Regions from separate parts of the Anoxybacillus sp. P3H1B genome, predicted to be linked through region 1. Evidence: riboswitches for the same ligand, from Rfam matches in the RefSeq annotation. Region 1 holds a riboswitch; each other region holds the start of a gene.

The links. A riboswitch is a leader RNA that binds a small molecule or an ion and turns the genes downstream of it on or off. The one in region 1 is predicted to bind lysine.
Region 2: it holds a riboswitch for lysine, as region 1 does, so the genes downstream of both, AT864_RS03030 (aspartate kinase) here and AT864_RS09855 (amino acid permease) in region 1, are expected to answer to the same signal.
Region 3: it holds a riboswitch for lysine, as region 1 does, so the genes downstream of both, AT864_RS04455 (amino acid permease) here and AT864_RS09855 (amino acid permease) in region 1, are expected to answer to the same signal.

The regions. Positions count from the first base shown of each region.
Region 1 covers NZ_LPUG01000015.1:137,228-143,817, forward strand. Annotated here, with positions in the region: gene thiM (hydroxyethylthiazole kinase) at 1-767, shown strand, start outside; gene thiD (bifunctional hydroxymethylpyrimidine kinase/phosphomethylpyrimidine kinase) at 779-1,591, shown strand; gene thiE (thiamine phosphate synthase) at 1,601-2,266, shown strand; gene AT864_RS09850 (twin-arginine translocase TatA/TatE family subunit) at 2,743-2,916, shown strand; gene AT864_RS09855 (amino acid permease) at 2,947-4,407, opposite strand; lysine riboswitch at 4,517-4,704, opposite strand; gene AT864_RS09860 (peptide MFS transporter) at 5,296-6,590, opposite strand, start outside.
Region 2 covers NZ_LPUG01000009.1:549,136-555,725, reverse strand. Annotated here, with positions in the region: gene uvrC (excinuclease ABC subunit UvrC) at 1-1,733, shown strand, start outside; lysine riboswitch at 1,802-1,980, shown strand; gene AT864_RS03030 (aspartate kinase) at 2,113-3,333, shown strand; gene AT864_RS03025 (YslB family protein) at 3,735-4,190, opposite strand; gene AT864_RS03020 (succinate dehydrogenase cytochrome b558 subunit) at 4,465-5,073, shown strand; gene sdhA (succinate dehydrogenase flavoprotein subunit) at 5,109-6,590, shown strand, end outside.
Region 3 covers NZ_LPUG01000011.1:61,226-67,815, forward strand. Annotated here, with positions in the region: gene mtnW (2,3-diketo-5-methylthiopentyl-1-phosphate enolase) at 1-295, shown strand, start outside; gene AT864_RS04435 (2-hydroxy-3-keto-5-methylthiopentenyl-1-phosphate phosphatase) at 292-951, shown strand; gene AT864_RS04440 (methylthioribulose 1-phosphate dehydratase) at 948-1,580, shown strand; gene AT864_RS04445 (acireductone dioxygenase) at 1,610-2,152, shown strand; gene AT864_RS04450 (MarR family winged helix-turn-helix transcriptional regulator) at 2,356-2,799, shown strand; gene AT864_RS04455 (amino acid permease) at 2,944-4,371, opposite strand; lysine riboswitch at 4,466-4,655, opposite strand; gene AT864_RS04460 (M3 family oligoendopeptidase) at 4,816-6,510, shown strand.

The DNA.
Region 1 (6,590 bases):
AGGCTAATCCACTTGTGCATAACATCACAAATGTAGTTGTGACCAATTTTACAGCAAATGGTCTGCTTGCGCTTGGCGCTTCACCAGTGATGGCCTATGCCAAGCAAGAAGTAGCGGATATGGCGCGAATTGCCGGAGCGCTTGTTTTAAATATCGGCACGCTAAATGAACAGGAAATTGAAGCGATGCTGATTGCCGGCAAGGCAGCAAATGAACAGGGAGTTCCTGTGATTTTCGATCCGGTTGGAGCGGGAGCGACGCCATATCGCACGGAAACCGCCCGAAAAATAGTCCGTCAATTAAATATTGCCGTCATCCGCGGCAATGCAGCAGAAATCGCGAATGTTATCGGCGAGCGGTGGGAGATTAAAGGAGTGGATGCCGCCGAAGGAAGCGGCGATGTGGTGGCACTAGCGAAAAAAGCAGCACAGCAGTTAAAAATGACAGTCGCTATTACCGGAAAGGACGATGTTGTCACAGACGGAGCGACGGTTTATGTGGTTCATAACGGTCATTCGCTGTTAACAAAAGTCACTGGGACAGGCTGCCTTGTCACATCTGTAATCGGAGCGTTTGCGGCTGTTGAAAAGGACTATGCAGCAGCGGCAACAGCGGCGCTTGTCAGCTATGGCGTGGCGGCGCAACTAGCTGCTGATGAAGCGGCAGAGTATGGGCCTGGAAGCTTTCAAATCGCCTTTTTAAATCAGTTGGCCAAAGTTGGCGCGGAGGCCATTAGTCAATATGGATCCTTTACCAAAGTTGAATGAAGGGGAGAGACATGGTGAATCAAGTTTATAAAGCATTAACGATTGCTGGGTCAGACAGTGGAGGTGGAGCCGGCATTCAGGCGGATTTAAAAACATTTCAAGAGTTACGCGTCTTTGGAATGTCTGCATTAACGGCGGTAACGGCGCAAAATACGCTTGGCGTGCAGGGAGTGTATCCGCTTTCTGTAGAAGCCGTTGAGCAGCAGATTGAATCCATTGGTACGGACTTAGGAGCAGACGCCGTCAAAACGGGCATGTTGTTTAATGCAGATATCATCCAAGCCGTAGCGAAAAAGGTGAAGCAATTTGGCTGGCGTCGGCTTGTCGTTGACCCGGTTATGATCGCTAAAGGCGGGGCACCACTTTTACAGGAAGCAGCGGTGTCAGCGTTAAAAACACATTTGTTGCCGCTGGCGATGGTAGCCACTCCTAACATTCCAGAGGCAGAAGTATTGACGGGGATGAAGATCCGCACATTAGAGGAACGCCAAGAAGCGGCAAAACAGCTTCACAAAATCGGAGTCACGTACGTGGTCATTAAAGGAGGCCACGATGATGTTGAAAATGCAGCGGTTGATTTGCTATATGATGGCCGTGAATTTTCCTATTTCAAGGGCGCCCGAATTGAAACGAGACATACGCATGGAACAGGCTGCACGTTTGCCGCTGCAGTAACAGCGGAGCTTGCTAAGGGGCGCAGCGTCCATGAAGCGATCGAAACAGCGAAAGCATTTATTCAAGCCGCGATTGAAAACGAACTGGGGATCGGCAATGGGCATGGCCCAACCAACCATTGGGCGTATCGGCAAAAATGGATGTCGTAGGTGATGAAAATGGCGCAAACTTCAATGGATAGTCTGAAAGAGCAATTACGTGTTTATTTTATTATGGGAAGCAACAATTGTGAACGAAGTCCGTTAGAGGTGCTGACAGAAGCGATTGAAGGCGGAATTACGATGTTTCAATTTCGCGAAAAGGGCAAAGGGGCTCTTTCGAAAAAGGAGCAGTATGCATTAGCCAAAGAGTTGCAAGCGCTTTGCCGGAAGCACCATATTCCGTTTATTGTGAATGATGATGTGGAGCTAGCATTAGAGCTTGATGCTGATGGGGTCCATATTGGACAAGACGATGAACGGGCAGATGTCGTACGAAAAAAAATAGGAAATAAAATTCTCGGCGTTTCAGCTCATAATTTGGCAGAAGCGAAACGCGCCATTGAGCAAGGCGCTGACTATCTTGGAGTCGGTCCTATTTTTCCAACCAGCACAAAAGAAGATGCAAAAGAGGCACAAGGAACGGCCGTTCTTCGTCTTATGCGTGAGCATGGTCTGTCGATACCGATCGTGGGCATTGGCGGAATTACCGCGAACAACGCAAAGAAGGTTATTGCCGCTGGAGCAGACGGGGTGTCTGTCATTAGCGCGATCAGTTTAGCTCCTTCTCCTAAAAAAAGTGCGGAATGGCTGGCAAGAGCGGTTTCTGAAGCACTGAACGAATAAGGATGTCGATCATTGGACTACTCCATATCCCGACAGAAGACTATGGCCTCAAGGAACATGACGGACATCGCTTCATGAGTTAGAGAGAGAAATGTCGGTTGGCATTGGCCAAAGTAGTGGAATCACAAGAATCTATGTGCTATTCTATACTTGTAAGTGGTTCTTGGAAAAACTGAAGATAGAGGATTGTGACAAGGAACACCGTCCGTTACGTAAAAGCTTCAACGTTCCCTTGTCTGTGCACGGTTCGAAGCAACGAAAACCGAGCCCAGTCGAACGTGTGAAGCGGACGAATGTACAAGCTTTCTTGTCGTTTCCCGTTGGAACAACGGGGAAGGTCTGCTAGCTGAAAAACCGAAGGATGTTTCCATGTTCGCAGGAATCTCCCACTTTGAAGCGAAAGTGGTAGTAATTCAAAGATGATATGATATAATGGAAAAGGAAAAGACGAAAATGAAGCGCATGGAGTGAATGATATGAACATAGGATTTGGCGAGATTGCCTTGATCGTATTTTTTGCCCTGTTACTTTTCGGCCCGAAAAAGCTGCCAGAGCTTGGACAAGCAGCTGGAAAAACGCTCCGCGAATTTAAAAATGCTACAAAAGGCATCATGGATGACGAAGAACAGAAAACGAAAAAGCACGACTGAAAAAACCGCTTGGCATAGCCGAGCGGTTTTTTAGTCTAATTCACATTCTTTGAGGGGAACGACCTTTGTCTTTTTCACGATTTTATAGCCAAGCCAAACCGCTAAAAACAATGGCAGTCCAATGTAGGAAACGAGAATGCCGTACCAATCGATTGACTTCCCCATAAAGGCCCCATAGTTCTGTCCCAAAATGACAATCGTGCAAAGCACTAGAGCGAACAATGGTCCAAATGGAAACCATTTGGCTTTATAAGGAAGATCATTGAGATCGCGCCCTTGCGCGGCATATGCTTTGCGGAAACGGTAGTGACTGACCGCGATGCCTAGCCACGCAATGAATCCCGACATACCAGAGGCATTTAATAACCATACATAAACGGTGCCATCGCCAAAGAACGAAGCCAAAAAAGCAAGCGTTCCTAGTGAAGCTGTGACTAGTAATGCATTAACAGGAACACCGCGGTGATTTAGCTTGGCCAGAAATTTTGGCGCTTTTCCTTCTTTTGCTAGATCCCAAAGCATTCGAGTAGACGCATACATACCGGAATTTCCGGCTGATAAAACCGCTGTTAAAATGACGGCGTTCATAACGGATGCAGCCAACGCAATGCCAGCTTTATCAAAGACGAGAGTAAATGGGCTGACCGTAACGTCGCTATTCGCTAGATTTTCATTTGTATACGGAATAAGCAGCCCGATTGCTAAAATAGCCAGTATATAAAATAGCAAAATACGCCAAAATACTTGACGAATGGCGCGAGGAATGTTTCGTTTCGGATCCTCGCTTTCACCGGCTGCAACCCCAAGCAGCTCTGTTCCTTGGAAAGAAAATCCTGCGGCCATAAAAATGCCGAGAGTCGCCATGAACCCACCATGGAACGGAGCGTCGTCGATGGTGAAGTTTCTAAATCCAACCGCTTCACCACCCATAATACCTACAATCATGAAAAAGCTGACAATAAGAAAAATAATAACCGTTACTACTTTAATAAGGGAAAACCAATATTCGGCTTCACCAAATCCTTTTACAGATAAATAGTTAAGTAAAAACATAATCACTAAGCATAATGCGCTCCATAAAAGTGAAGGGCTATTCGGAAACCAAAATTTCATGATCATAGTCACAGCCGAGAGTTCTGCGGCAATTGTAATGGCCCAGTTATACCAGTAGTTCCATCCTAAAGCAAATCCGAGAGCAGGATCGACAAATTTCGTTGCATACGTACTAAACGTTCCGGTAACGGGCATATAAGCGGCCATTTCCGCAAGGCTGGTCATCAAAAAATATACCATCACTCCAATCGCGATATACGCTATGAGCGCTCCACCCGGTCCAGCGGTATGAATCGCTCCGCCGCTTGCTAAAAACAACCCAGTACCAATCGTTCCCCCAAGAGAAATCATTGTTAAATGCCTTGTTTTTAGCTTTCGTTGCAGCTGGTTAGGCGAAGCCGGTGTGGCGGCTTCCTGTTTTTGAATGACGCTTTCCATGTTTTCATCGCTCCTTTTTTTCATGTTGTCATGGAAAGGAGCCGGGCAATAAAAAAAGCCGCCGAAGGAGATTCGGCGGCAATGCAATCATTACCCGTATCAACCCTTCCGTGAAGATAGCGCCCCACGGTTGCTTTACGCAAACCGTGACAGTGCTGCCCCTATTCGGTGACAGCCCCAGTTCGCACATCCAGAGAAATGTGCCAACTTCGGCGGCTTTTCCCTTCGAGCGAAGTCTTCAATGTTCTCTGCATCTCGTTCGCTGTACTCATAAAAGCCGCAACCTCTACCTCATCGGGTGAATGAGGATGCTATTCATTTTGTTCCATGATGATTATAAAACAATTTTTGTACAAAAACAATATTTATTTATGCTTCAATCGCAAAAAAGCCAAACCCTTCTATGTTTACTATATACGTGGAATAGAGCGAGAGGCATGGAACGATAGAAATCCTGTTTCGTGAACTACTCACCACTTAGCTAAAGCTTGAAGTGGGAGCTTCTCAGTTCCACGACGAAAGCCGCCTTTCGTCTCCCTGAGCGTGACTTCGGGTCGTTCCAACCCTAGATGTCCGACAATTCGGAGTTCTTTTGTACCTTGGATATTTTACGCATGGAAGGATCAGCTTGGTTTTCGCATTTTATTTTCTCCATGCAACCTCCTATATCTAGTTATGAAAGAACGACATAGGTTTATTTTACCACAGGGTCAGACAATTGAACAGGCAAAAGCCTGTCCTTGTCCGAAGTCGATTCATCTCCCACTTTCATCAAGCTTCGCAAGATTTAGAAATGGGAGACTTCTCGACTGAAGAATGTTAAAACGACCAATGGTAAATAAGCAAAGAAAAAAGGATTCACGATATAAGTGAATCCTTTTTTCTTTATTATTCTGACATTTCTACAAGTTTTTTCGATAATAATAACAGAACAAAGCCAAGAACAATGGTAATGCCGCCAATTAAGCTGAAAATTTCTAGATAGCCTAATGACTCCGTAAAAGCTGCTAATTGACCTGCTAAAATATTCGCGATACCAGTTGCTGATAACCAAACTCCCATTAGCAGGGAAGCGAGACGAATCGGTGCGATGCGGCTTGTAAGTGATAGCCCAACCGGTGATAGGCAAAGCTCACCAAGCGTATGCAAAAAGTATGTTAAAACAATAAATAATGCATTTGCTTTTACCGTAATGTGTTGCTCGTCGCTTCCGGTTTGCAGCAGAGCAGGAACCAAAACAGCAAATCCGAGACCAAGCAAAATCATACCTAATCCCATCTTTGTCGGAGCTGATAAATCACCGCGTTTAGAGTTAGCCAATTTTACCCATAATGCAGATAAAACGGGTGTTAATAGAACGATAAATAATGGATTTAATGATTGAAACCAAGAGGTTGGCATGGTCCAGCTGCCGATGGATTTATCGACGAACTTATCGGTATACAATGTAAGCGAGCTTCCTGCTTGTTCGAAGCCAGCCCAGAAAAAGACAACAAAGCACATTAAAATTAAGATCACACGAATGCGCTGTTTTTCTTTTTTTGTTAACGGCTCTTTTGGCGCAGTTGAAGCTGTTTTCTGTTTGCCAATCGGCTTTTTGCCGATTTCTCCTAGATAACGATTTCCTAATAGATTAAAAAATACTTGACCAATTATCATACCGATGGATGCGGCAAGGAAACCATATTTAAATCCATACTGCACGACGCCATTGACAGTCGTTTTAAAATAATCTTCAGCTAAAAATCCACAGATCAGCGGAGCAAAAAAGGCGCCGATGTTAATTCCCATATAGAAAATGGTAAAGGCTGCATCGCGGCGCTTGTCATTTGGTCCGTACAATTCACCGACAAGCGTCGAAATATTAGGTTTAAAGAAACCGTTTCCGATAATTAATAGTAAAAGCCCCGTATATAACCCTATTTTTGTATTGACCGCAAACAGTATAAGATTGCCGACGGCCATAATAATTCCGCCGATGGTAATAGCTAAGCGACGACCTAAAAAGCGGTCAGAAAGGTATCCACCGATAATAGGGGTAAAATAAACAATCCCTGTAAAGAACCCATAAATACTTACGGCGATTCTTTGATCAAATCCTAAACCGCCACTAATGGTTGCTGTCGTTAAATAAAGAACTAGGATCGCCCGCATTCCATAGTAGCTAAAACGCTCCCAAATCT
Region 2 (6,590 bases), on a different contig from region 1:
AGCAGCCCGGCTGCTATTTAATGAAAGATAAAAATGGCACAGTGATTTATGTAGGAAAAGCGAAAGTATTAAAAAACCGTGTTCGTTCTTATTTTACTGGAACGCATGATGGAAAGACGCTGCGCCTTGTGAATGAAATAGCGGATTTTGAATATATTGTGACCTCATCAAATATTGAAGCGCTTATTTTAGAAATGAATTTAATCAAAAAATACGATCCAAAATATAATGTCATGCTCAAAGATGATAAAAGCTATCCATTTATTAAAATTACAGCTGAGGAGCATCCACGTCTCATTATTACAAGAAAGGTAAAAAAAGATCGCGGCAAATATTTTGGACCGTATCCGAACGTGCAGGCTGCAAATGAGACTAAAAAATTGCTCGATCGCATGTATCCGCTTCGCAAGTGCGCGTCCCTGCCGAACCGCGCCTGTCTTTATTATCATATGGGACAATGTCTCGCTCCGTGTATCTATTCGGTTTCGGAACAACAAAATAAAGAAATAGTGGAACAGATTGTCCGTTTTTTAAACGGGGGACACCAAGACATAAAAAAAGAATTGGTTGAAAAAATGAACAAAGCAGCAGAAGCCCTTGAATTTGAACGAGCTAAAGAATACCGTGATCAAATTGCGCATATTGAAGCGATGATGGAAAAACAGAAAATGACGATGAAGGATTTTGTTAACAGAGATGTGTTCGGCTACTCCTATGACAAAGGATGGATGTGCGTCCAAGTCTTTTTTATTCGTCAAGGAAAGCTAATCGAGCGGGATGTTTCGATCTTTCCGCTGCATCAAGATCCCGATGAAGAGCTGCTCACATTTTTAGGACAATTTTACTCCAAGGAGAATCATTTTAAGCCAAAAGAAGTAATCCTGCCGCTTGAGGTTGACGGAAGCTTGGCTGAGCAGTTGCTCCAGGTGCCTGTTATTCAGCCGAAAAGAGGAAAGAAAAAAGAGCTGGTCGATCTTGCGAGTAAAAATGCAGCGATCGCTTTAAAAGAGAAGTTTTATCTTATTGAACGCGATGAAGAACGAACGGTTAAAGCGGTTGAAAACTTAGGAGTTGCGTTGAACATTCCAACACCGCATCGAATCGAAGCGTTTGATAATTCTAATATCCATGGGGCTGATCCGGTTTCGGCGATGGTGGTGTTTATCGACGGCAAGCCTGAGAAAAAAGAATATCGCAAATATAAAATTAAAACTGTGAAGGGGCCAGATGATTATGAATCAATGCGCGAGGTTGTACGGCGGCGATATAGCCGTGCTTTAAAGGAACGCCTTCCTCTTCCGGATTTGATTTTAATTGATGGAGGAAAGGGACATCTGGCGGCTGTTCGCGATGTGTTAGAAAATGAGTTGGGCTTGGAAATTCCGCTTGCCGGTCTTGTAAAAGACGACAAGCATCGCACATCGGAATTAATCATGGGAGATCCACCACAAATCGTGCCATTGTCGCGAAACAGCCAAGAATTTTATTTGCTGCAGCGCATTCAGGATGAAGTCCATCGTTTTGCTATTACGTTTCATCGCCAGACGCGAGGAAAATCGTTATTTCAGTCCGCGCTTGACCACATTCCGGGAGTTGGAGAAAAGCGAAAAAAAGCGCTTCTTAAGCATTTTGGCTCTTTAAAAAATATAAAAGAAGCGACGATTGAGGAGCTGCAAAAAGCGGCGATTCCTCGCGCAGTTGCTGAAAAAATTTATGAAAAGCTGCGAGAATAGTATTGTCAATTGGAGAAAAAGCTGATACAATCACCTTAATTGCATATTTATACACTTCTAAGCACAGAAGTGAAGATAGAGGCGCGAACTTCAAGAGTAGGCATTTGGAGGAAAATGGGTTCCAAAGAAAAATGCCGAAAGGGGAGGCTCGCCGAAGTGGGGGAAGTCTCATTGCTTTTCCTGCTGGTCCTGCGTTTAAGAAATGTAGGACTGTCAAGATGACCCATCTTGGAGAGCTATCTCACTGTGTGGAGCGAATTCGTTTCTTTTCTTATTTCGTTATGCACAGCAATGAGAAGCCTCTCATTGCTGTTTTTTATTTGTTTCTATACCGGTATGGATGCTGAAATCAACATTTTAAGAACAAGGGATGAGAAAAATGGGAATGATTGTGCAAAAATTTGGCGGAACGTCTGTAGGATCTATTGAACGTATTCAGCATGTCGCTGATCGAGTAATGAGCGAGGTGCAAAAAGGACATCAAGTGGTCGTTGTCGTTTCAGCGATGGGAAAGACGACGAATCAGCTTGTGGATTTAGCCAAACAGCTAACGTCCCAACCTAGCAAGCGGGAGCTGGATATGCTTCTTTCGACAGGGGAGCAAGTGAGTATTGCCCTATTAGCGATGGCTTTGCAAGAAAAGGGGTATGCAGCTGTTTCTTTAACGGGCTGGCAAGCTGGAATCAAGACAGAGACTGTTCATGGCAATGCCCGCATTATAGATATCGACACAACGAGAATTCATCAATATTTGCAAGCAGGACAAATCGTCATTGTGGCTGGTTTTCAAGGAGTGACGGAAAAGGGAGATATCACGACTCTTGGTCGCGGCGGTTCTGACACGACAGCTGTAGCTTTAGCGGCCGCTCTACAAGCGGATAAGTGCGATATTTATACAGATGTGACAGGAGTGTTTACTACCGATCCGCGCTATGTAAAAGCAGCGAAAAAGCTAGAGGAAATTTCCTATGATGAGATGCTAGAGCTGGCCAATCTTGGAGCAGGAGTGCTTCATCCGCGGGCTGTAGAGTTTGCTAAAAATTATCAAGTATTGCTGGAAGTTCGTTCGAGTATGGAGGAAGAGAGCGGAACAACGGTAAAGGAGGATGTTTCAATGGAACAGCATTTAATTGTCAGAGGGATTGCTTTTGAAGATCAAGTAACAAAAGTGACGGTCCAAGGGCTCCCGCACGAGTTGCCTATGTTGCCAACCGTTTTTACAGCGTTAGCGAATCGCGGGATTAATGTCGATATTATTATTCAAAATACAACCAATAGCGGAGCAGCAGCTGTGTCGTTTTCCATTCGCACAGAGGATTTGCCTGAGACTTTGCAAGTGTTGGAATCATTCAAGGGAGCAAAGATAGAATATGAAAGCCAACTGGCCAAAGTATCGATTGTCGGCTCAGGAATGATCTCTAATCCAGGTGTAGCTGCACAAATGTTTCAAGTGTTAGCGGATAAAGGGATTGAAATAAAAATGGTCAGCACGTCCGAAATCAAAATTTCAACCGTCGTGTCTCAAGAAAATATGGTTGCAGCAGTAGAAGCGTTGCATACGGCGTTTCAATTGGATGAAAAAGCCGCCGTGCGTTCATAACCAGACAAGACCGTACTGCTGGAAATCATGGCAAGCGTTTTGAGAGCGAAGGTGCATTCAATCGTGCTGTGCCGACTGTTTTGACTAAAAAAGCAAGCAAATGCTTGCTTGCCTCAAGTGGTAGACAAAGTCAAAATCGACTTTGTCTACCACCATTTTATACGATTCTTCTATCATAGTGGTAGTTCTACATCAAACTGGCTTGAAGGCGCTTGGCAGACAAGAAACGCCAGCCGAGTGAAGACGCGAAGCGAACCCAAACGTTCATGAGCGACGAATGAGGCCCGTGACGCAGGATGAAGCGTTTGTTAACAGTCTAAGGCAAGCAAATACGTATACTTGCCTTTGTTCTTGTCGTGCATCGATAGGCTAATACAATTGAAAAGGTGCAGAAAATCTGTCTATTCAGCAATTTCGTGTTTACGGTCCCATTTCACAGTAAAAGTCACTTTTTGATCACGCTTTTTTTGCTGCTCATATGCTTCCGAGACGAAGCGTTTTTGCTGTTCAATCTGCTGTGCGAGAAAGCCGGCCTCAAGCTGAAATGAACAGTGAGCATTCATGGCGATCCGAGCGGATACCGCGGGCCCTGTCAGCTCGATTTCTAATTCATCTTGGCGTTCTTTGATGACAGCGAGCGTACCCCATCCTGCTTTTTCAAAAAATAAAATGATGTCATCGAATGTTTCTAAGGGGTAGCAGCGCGCTAAATGCTTTCCCGCCCAATATAAAATGCTGTCGGTTTCTTTGCCAAGCAAATCGGGAAGAAGGACTTCTCGAATTAGATGATATCCAAATAAAGGAATTTCAACGTGCTGTAATGCTTCATAGTGTTCCTGAAATGAATGTGTTTTCACATAATTCCCCTCTTTCTATCAAACATTATAGCCGAACAATGAGAAGAAATCAGTATTTTTCTTTCGATTTTTGCACAAATATTGTTTTAATTTTCAAACGATTGAACATTTTATGAACTCGTTTTCTTGACGCTACTACATTGTGGGAGTACAATGGATGTGACGCGTGATTAATGGAAATGGAAGCATTTACAGTTCTATTAATCATTTAGTTAGTGTGGATGGGGAGTGCATAAATCTTTTATTATCACTATTTAAAAAGGGGGTATACTATATGGCAGGAAATCGAGAATTTTTTTACCGCCGACTCCATTCATTACTAGGGGTTATTCCGGTTGGAATTTTCCTAGTCCAGCATTTAGTAGTGAACCACTTTGCGACTAAAGGTCCAGAATCATTTAACCGGGCAGCATCATTTATGGAACATTTACCGTTCCGCTATTTTTTAGAAATATTTATCATTTTTTTGCCTTTGCTGTTTCATGCTATTTATGGACTTTATATCGCTTTTACCGCTCAAAACAATGTGGGCAGATTTGGATATTTCCGAAATTGGATGTTCATGCTTCAACGGCTGACAGGAATCATTACGCTCATTTTTGTCACGTGGCACGTATGGCAAACACGTGTACAAGCTGCTTTTGGAGCTGATGTGAACTACGACATGATGGCCAACATTGTTGACAATCCTTTTATGCTTGCTTTTTATATTGTCGGTATTTTGTCAACGGTGTTCCATTTTTCGAATGGGCTATGGTCTTTCTGTGTAAGCTGGGGATTAACAGTTACTCCTCGTTCACAGCAAATTTTTACTTACGTGACGATGATCATCTTTGTAGCGCTTTCAATCGTTGGCATTCGTGCCATTTTAGCATTCGCTTAATCCACGACTAGCAATTTTTTAGGGAGTGAGTAACGATGAAAAAAGGAAAAATCATAGTAGTTGGCGGCGGTTTAGCCGGACTAATGGCCACCATTAAAATCGCAGAAGCGGGTGTGCCAGTGGAATTGTTTTCGCTTGTGCCAGTAAAGCGGTCTCACTCTGTTTGTGCTCAAGGTGGGATTAACGGTGCGGTGAATACAAAGGGTGAAGGAGATTCCCCGTGGGAACACTTCGACGATACGGTATATGGTGGTGACTTTTTGGCAAACCAACCACCAGTCAAAGCAATGTGTGAAGCAGCACCAGGCATTATTTATTTATTAGATCGTATGGGTGTTATGTTTAACCGTACACCTGAGGGATTGCTAGATTTCCGGCGCTTTGGTGGAACGCAGCATCACCGTACTGCATTTGCGGGGGCGACAACGGGTCAGCAGCTGCTTTATGCGCTTGATGAGCAAGTGCGCCGCCATGAAGTCGCTGGCTTGGTTACGAAGTATGAAGGCTGGGAGTTCCTTGGTGCGGTACTAGATGATGAGCAAATTTGCCGTGGGATTGTTGCGCAAAACTTAACGACGATGGAAATCCAATCATTTGCTGCTGATGCTGTGATTATGGCAACGGGTGGCCCAGGCATCATTTTCGGAAAATCCACCAACTCGATTATTAATACAGGTTCAGCTGCATCGATTGTTTACCAGCAAGGTGCCTATTATGCGAATGGAGAATTTATTCAAATCCATCCAACGGCGATCCCGGGTGATGATAAATTACGGCTTATGAGTGAATCGGCGCGCGGTGAAGGCGGTCGAGTCTGGACATATAAAGATGGTAAACCATGGTATTTCTTAGAGGAAAAATATCCAGCATACGGAAATCTAGTTCCGCGTGATATTGCGACTCGTGAAATATTCCATGTTTGTGTTGATTTGAAGCTTGGCATCAACGGCGAAAATATGGTGTACCTCGATCTTTCTCATAAAGATCCTAAGGAGCTCGATATTAAATTAGGTGGCATTATTGAGATTTATGAGAAATTCATGGGAGAAGATCCGCGTAAGGTGCCGATGAAAATCTTCCCAGCTGTGCACTACTCCATGGGGGGATTATGGGTTGACTATGATCAAATGACGAATATTAAAGGATTGTTTGCTGCTGGAGAGTGCGACTATTCTATGCATGGCGCCAACCGCTTGGGAGCTAACTCGCTCTTATCGGCGATTTATGGCGGAATGGTTGCAGGTCCGAAGGCCGTTGAATATATTAAGGGATTGGACAAGTCATCTGATGCGCTTCCTTCTTCTTTATATGAGCGATATGTAAAACAAGAAGAAGAACGTTGGAACAATATTTTATCGATGAATGGAACAGAAAATGCTTATGTGCTTCATAAAGAGCTTGGCGAATGGATGACCGATAATGTGACGATTGTTCGGTATAACGATAAACTTTTAAGAACGGATGAAAAAATTCAAGAGCTTATGGAGCGTTATAAAAATATTAATATTAGCGATACA
Region 3 (6,590 bases), on a different contig from region 1:
CATTGCCCATGAATTAACGAAGGAAGATGTATTTGTACAAACGTTTCCTGTTCCGTCTGCCGGCATTCATCCAGGGCTGGTTCCGCTCCTTATCCGCGATTTTGGCATCGACAGCGTCATTAATGCAGGAGGCGGGGTGCATGGACATCCAGAGGGAGTGGCAGGAGGAGGAAAGGCATTTAGCGCCGCAATCGCGGCAGTATTAGCCGGAAAGCCTTTAAGTGAGGCGGCAAAAGAAAACCATTCATTGCAAAAAGCCATTGCTTTATGGGGCACTCAAGAGGTGAAAGTATGACGAAACCGATAATTTTTTGCGATTTCGATGGCACGATTACAAATAATGACAACATTATAGCGATTATGAAGCAATTTGCTCCGCCGCAATGGGAAAGCATCAAAGAGGATGTGCTCGCGCAGCGTCGCTCTGTTCAAGCTGGCGTCGGAGCGATGTTTTCGCTTCTTCCTTCCCGGCTAAAAGAAGAGATTACGAGTTTTATTTTAGGCACTGCCCAAATTCGCGATGGTTTTCGTGAATTTGTCTCCTTTACAAAGGAGCGAGGCATTCCGCTCTATGTCGTTAGCGGCGGAATCGATTTTTTCGTTTATCCGCTTTTAGAGGGACTTATTGAAAAAGACGCGATTTTTTGCAATGGTTCGGACTTTAGCGGGGAAACGATTCGCATTACATGGCCGTATGCGTGTGATGACCATTGCCGTAATGGCTGCGGCTGCTGCAAGCCGTCGTTGTTAAGAAAGCTAGCAACACCAGAGGAAACGAAGATCGTCATCGGTGATTCCGTTACGGATTTAGCGGTCGCCCAGCTTGCCGATCACGTGATTGCCCGTGATTTTCTGTTGCAAAAATGTGCGGAGCTGGACCTGACCCATACGCCGTTTACGACGTTCTTTGATGTCATTGAATCTTTGAAAAGGATGGAGGTGAGCGCATGAGCGATTTATTGAAGAAATGGGCAGAGCTTGCTGATGTCAAAGCAGAACTGGCTTCCCGCGATTGGTTTTTGGGAACAAGTGGGAATCTATCGATCAAGGTGGCTGATCAGCCGCTAACCTTTTTCGTTACGGCCAGCGGAAAAGATAAACGAAAGCAAACAAATGATGATTTTCTTCTTGTCGACGCTTTGGGCAATCCGGCTGAGTCGACCCATTTAAAGCCATCGGCTGAAACCTTGCTGCATGTGGAAATTTATAATAAAACGAACGCTGGCTGCGTGCTTCATGTTCATACGATTGATAATAATGTCGTCTCTGAACTGTATGGGGATGATGGGGAAGTCATTTTTACCGGCCAAGAAATGATTAAAGCGTTTGGTCTTTGGGAGGAAGATGCGGTTTTTCGCATTCCGATTATTCGGAATCATGCGCACATTCCGACGCTTGCCGCTGAGTTTTCGAAGCACGTCTCGGCAGATAGCGGAGCGGTGCTGATTCGCAACCACGGTATTACCGTATGGGGAAGAAGCTCCTTTGAAGCGAAAAAGTTTTTAGAAGCGTGCGAGTTTTTGTTTAGCTATCATGTTAAGCTGCTTATGCTAAAAGGTCACAAAGTATTCACTTCATAGATTTTAAAATGACAATGGAGGGATGAAAAATGGCAGTTATTAAAATTAGAAACACAGGTGAATGGATCAAAGGTCATGAGAATGTAGGGAGCTTTTTAGAAAAGCAAGGCGTTCTGTATGAACATTGGGATGTTAGCAAGCTGCCAAGTCACTTAAAAGAAACGTTTGTTTTGAGTGACGAGGAAAAAGAGGAAATTTTAGCGATTTTTAAAGATGATATTGAGGATTTAGCAGCAAGAAGAGGCTATAAAGCGTGGGATGTTGTCGCTTTATCAGATGCTACTCCGAATTTAGAGGAATTATTGAAGAAATTTGAACAAGTGCATATCCATACGGAGGATGAAGTACGCGCCATCGTCGCAGGACACGGCATTTTCATTATTAAAGGCGACGAACAAACAGGATATTTTGAAGTGCAGCTGGAAGCTGGCGATGTTATTTCCGTTCCAGAAGGAAATCCGCATTTCTTCACATTAATGGAAGACCGCCAAGTGGTAGCTGTTCGTTTGTTTATTGATCCATCTGGCTGGGTTGCCCATCCTTATGAGGAAAAAGAAGAAGCTGTTCAATAACCAAAAAGCGCAGGAATCTTAAGCGATTCTTGCGCTTTTTGATGGATGGAATCGATTCGATTCGCCGAGAGGTTTTCTAGCAATGAAACGAATGGCAGAAGAACGTACGGAATGGACGGCGTAGATCGGGGCGTTTCATTGACAAAGAGAGGATTTTTCGCTACAATGGCTTCGAATTCGACCGATAAAGGATTTGATGACAAGTGGCGGATAGAGAGGAAATTTTGCAATCATTAAAGCTATTTATTGTGCTGTCAAGAGCGTACCGTGCTGTTAATGATCAAGTAAATAAATCCATTCAGTCGTTCGGCGTGAACCCTACGGAGTTTGCTGTGTTGGAATTGCTATATCATAAGGGGGATCAGCCATTGCAGCAAATTGGCGGGAAAATTTTACTGGCAAGCGGCAGCATCACATATGTTGTCGATAAATTAGAGCAAAAAGGGCTAATTATGCGCAAAGCATGTGAAAAGGACCGCCGTGTAACTTATGCTTCGATTACGGATAAGGGAAAAGCTTTTATTGAAAAGGTATTTCCGGAGCATGAACAAACGATCCATGAAACACTTTCCGGATTAACGATTGAAGAGAAAGAACAGGTTATTGAGTTATTGAAAAAAATGGGATACGGTGCGAAACAGCAATAAGTACGGATGGTGAAAGCGCCAGCGGATCAAAGATTCGCTGGCGCTTTTTTATAATGGGTGGCGGGCGCGCGTTCTTTTTTGATAAAGAGAGAGGAGGGACTATAGATAAAAGATAAAGAGAGGGAGAAACCCCTCTTTTTTGGATTAAGCTGACAGTCTTTTTTTCGCGTTTTTTTCTTTGTCTACTGCTTTTTTTACAAGCGGATAAAAAATGATGCCGCTTGCGAGCAACGCAACGCCAAGCATAAAGGTTTTGATGTCAGATGTTCCCGCGATAATGACCCAAATGGAATAAATAGTGGCCAGTGCTGCAATGACTCCATCCGTGATTCGCTGCTTTGTATTGGTTTCATATGTCTCTCCTGTCCATGTGAGCTTGAGCTGAAAGACAGAAGCGATAAAGTAAGGAACAAGATAAGCGAGTGTCGCAATATAAATGACAAAATCAAATGCAGCTGACATCGAATGAGAGATCGTTGAGAAAATGAAAATTTGCGCTAATCCATTTGACAAAACTAAAGCGAGTTTCGGCATTCCTTTTTTGTTTTCTTTTAAGAAAGCAGGGATAAATAATCCTTGCTTCGCGGCTTGATATGGAACTTCCGCGCTTAATAGCACCCAGCCGAGCGTCGAGCCAAGAAGGCTGATGAGGCCAAGTCCAGCTAAGATGTATGCGCCGCTTGGTCCTAAAATGGTTTGAATCGCATCCACTAAAGGCTTCTCTGAATGAATCAACTGTTTTTGCGGAAGCAAGCCCATTACAAGCACACTTATGCCAATGTAAATGATGAGAGCAATCAGCAAACCAAGAATGGTTGCCCGTTTGACATCTGTTTGCTTGCGTGCACGTGAAGCGAACACAATCGCAGATTCCACTCCGACAAATGCCCATAATGTCGCAACGGCCGCGCCGGTCACTTGCCCGAACAGGCTAACGGAATGGCCTGCTTCATCGTAACGCGGAGCGACGATAGAGCCGATGTTGCTTTTATCAAATGCAAATAAGCTTATGGCAATAAATAAAAAGAAGCCGAGTACCTTTGCCGAAGTGGCTATGAAATTTAGTTTTCCGGCTCCCTCGATGCCGCGCAAAATAATAAAGTGCATTCCCCATAATAGAGCGGTACAAACCATAAATGTAAGGAGGTTGCCGAGTTTGATCGGTGTAGCGCCTACCATAAATACGGTTTGTTTGCTTGTTAAAATCGGAAAGAATGTGGATAAATAACTCGTAAATGTCGTAATAATGGCCACGTTTCCAGCAAAATTTCCAATCCAATAGCCCCAGGAAGACATAAATCCCGATAAAACCGAGGCGTTTGAGCCCTTTGGAAACAATTCCTTCGCGTAAATTTGCGGCCCGCCATTTAACGCAGGCTTGCGAATCGCTAAATTGCCAAAGACAAGAGCGGTCATTAGCACTCCGCCACCTGTTAATAGCCAAGCTAAAATGACCCCTAAAGGGCTCGCGGCTTCTGAAAGTGAACGAGGAAGCATAAAAATTCCTGATCCAACCATATTCCCAACGACAAGCGCCGTTAATACCCAGAGACCTAGTTTATTTTGCTGCAATATAACCCCTACTCCTTTCTGATTTGCGCATTTATCAAAAAAAAAATACACCCTTAAGTTTTCAACGGGTGCATGTGACATCCGCATCGAACTTAATGTAGATAGCGCTCCATCGCTTCCATATAAGATAAGCGATGGCAGTCCTGACTCTATTCGAATGCAGGCCCAGCTTGCGGCGCCAGAGTACGCTGCAAACTTCGGCAATGGATCCTTTCGTTTGAAGTCATCGGTTCCTCTGTCCCTCATTCAAACTACTTTTATCCATTGCAACCTCTATCTCATCTAAGTTGACGAGAAGAAAAAATATTCAATTACCTTGATAATCATACACGATTCGACAATATTCGTCAATATGCTTTTATCTGAAGCATGAACAGGAATTTTTAGCAAACAAGTGGAATATAACTAAGGTTAGAAATTTTTGAGGAAAAGGAAGGGATGGATTTGAAGTTTTCCGAGTTTCTATATAAACGCCCTGACATGGAAAAACTAAAGACAGAATTTCAAGCGGCATTGCAGGCGTTTCAGCAGGCCCTGCATGCGGAAGAGCAGGATGAAGCGATGAAGCAAATCAATAAACTGCGCAACGAATTTAGCACGATGGCGCAAATTTGCTATATTCGCCATACGGTTGATACAAATGATGATTTTTATAAGCAGGAGCAAGATTTTTTCGATGAGGTGGATCCGATTGTCAAAGGCCTTGTCAACGAATATTATGAGGCGCTCGTCGCCTCCCGATTTCGTTCGGAGCTCGAAAAACGCTGGGGAAAACAGTTATTTGCACTTGCGGAAACAGAGCTTAAAACGTTTTCTCCTGAGATTGTCGCGGATTTACAGTTAGAAAATAAGCTAGCAAGCGAGTATACGAAATTGGTAGCCTCCGCAAAAATTTTATTTGAAGGACAAGAATACACGTTGGCACAGCTGCAGCCGTTTGTGGAGTCGCCTGATCGGCAAATGCGGAAGCGGGCAAATGAAGCGCGATTTGCCTTTTTTGAAACGCATGAGGAACAATTTGACCATATTTACGATCAGCTTGTCAAAGTGCGTACAAGCATTGCAAAAAAACTAGGGTTTAACAACTTTATTGAACTTGGATATGCAAGGTTGGGACGGACCGATTATAATGCTGAAATGGTTGCGCGATTCCGTGAGCAGGTGAAAGCTTATATTGTGCCGTTAGCAGAAAAGCTGTATGAACGCCAGAGGAAAAGAATTGGCGTTGAGAAGCTGAAATATTACGATGAAGCGTTTTCATTCCCGACGGGCAATCCGATTCCAAAAGGGGATGCAAAGTGGATTATCGAAAACGGCCGAAAAATGTATGAAGAGCTGTCACCAGAAACAGGCGAGTTTTTCCGGTTTATGATTGAAAATGAATGGATGGATCTTTTGGCCAAAAAAGGGAAAGCAAGCGGTGGTTACTGCACATATATAGAAGAATATAAAGCGCCATTTATTTTTGCGAATTTTACTGGCACGTCCGGCGATATTGATGTTCTCACCCATGAAGCGGGCCACGCTTTTCAAGTGTATGAAAGCCGCCATTACGAAATTCCAGAGTATAATTGGCCGACGTTAGAGGCGTGTGAAATCCATTCCATGAGCATGGAGTTTTTCACATGGCCATGGATGGAGCTGTTCTTTAAAGAAGATACGAAAAAATATCAATTTCATCATTTAAGCTCGGCTGTGCTGTTTCTGCCATACGGGGTGGCGGTTGATGAATTCCAGCACTTCGTTTATGAAAATCCGGAGGCAACACCAGCGGAACGGAAGAGAAAATGGCGGGAAATCGAACGAAAATACATGCCAACAAGGGATTACGATGGCCATGATTATTTGGAACGCGGCGGTTTTTGGCAACGGCAAAGCCATATTTATACAACGGCTTTTTATTATGTTGACTATACGCTTGCGCAAATGTGTGCATTTCAGTTTTGGAAGCGTTCAAGAGAAAACTATCAGGAAGCGTGGCGCGATTATTTAACGCTTTGCCGTGAGGGAGGAAGCAAGTCATTTACCAAACTTGTACAAGTGGCTCATTTAATATCGCCATTTGCAGATGGTTGCGTTCAGTCGGTTATGGAAGAAATTGAGCAGTGGCTGGACAGCGTCAATGATCAACAACTATAAAAATGACCGATTTGCTTGATTGGAAGGCTGGCTAGCTTTTTTTGGCCAGCTTTTTTCTATAGAGGATAGGAAGCAACTGT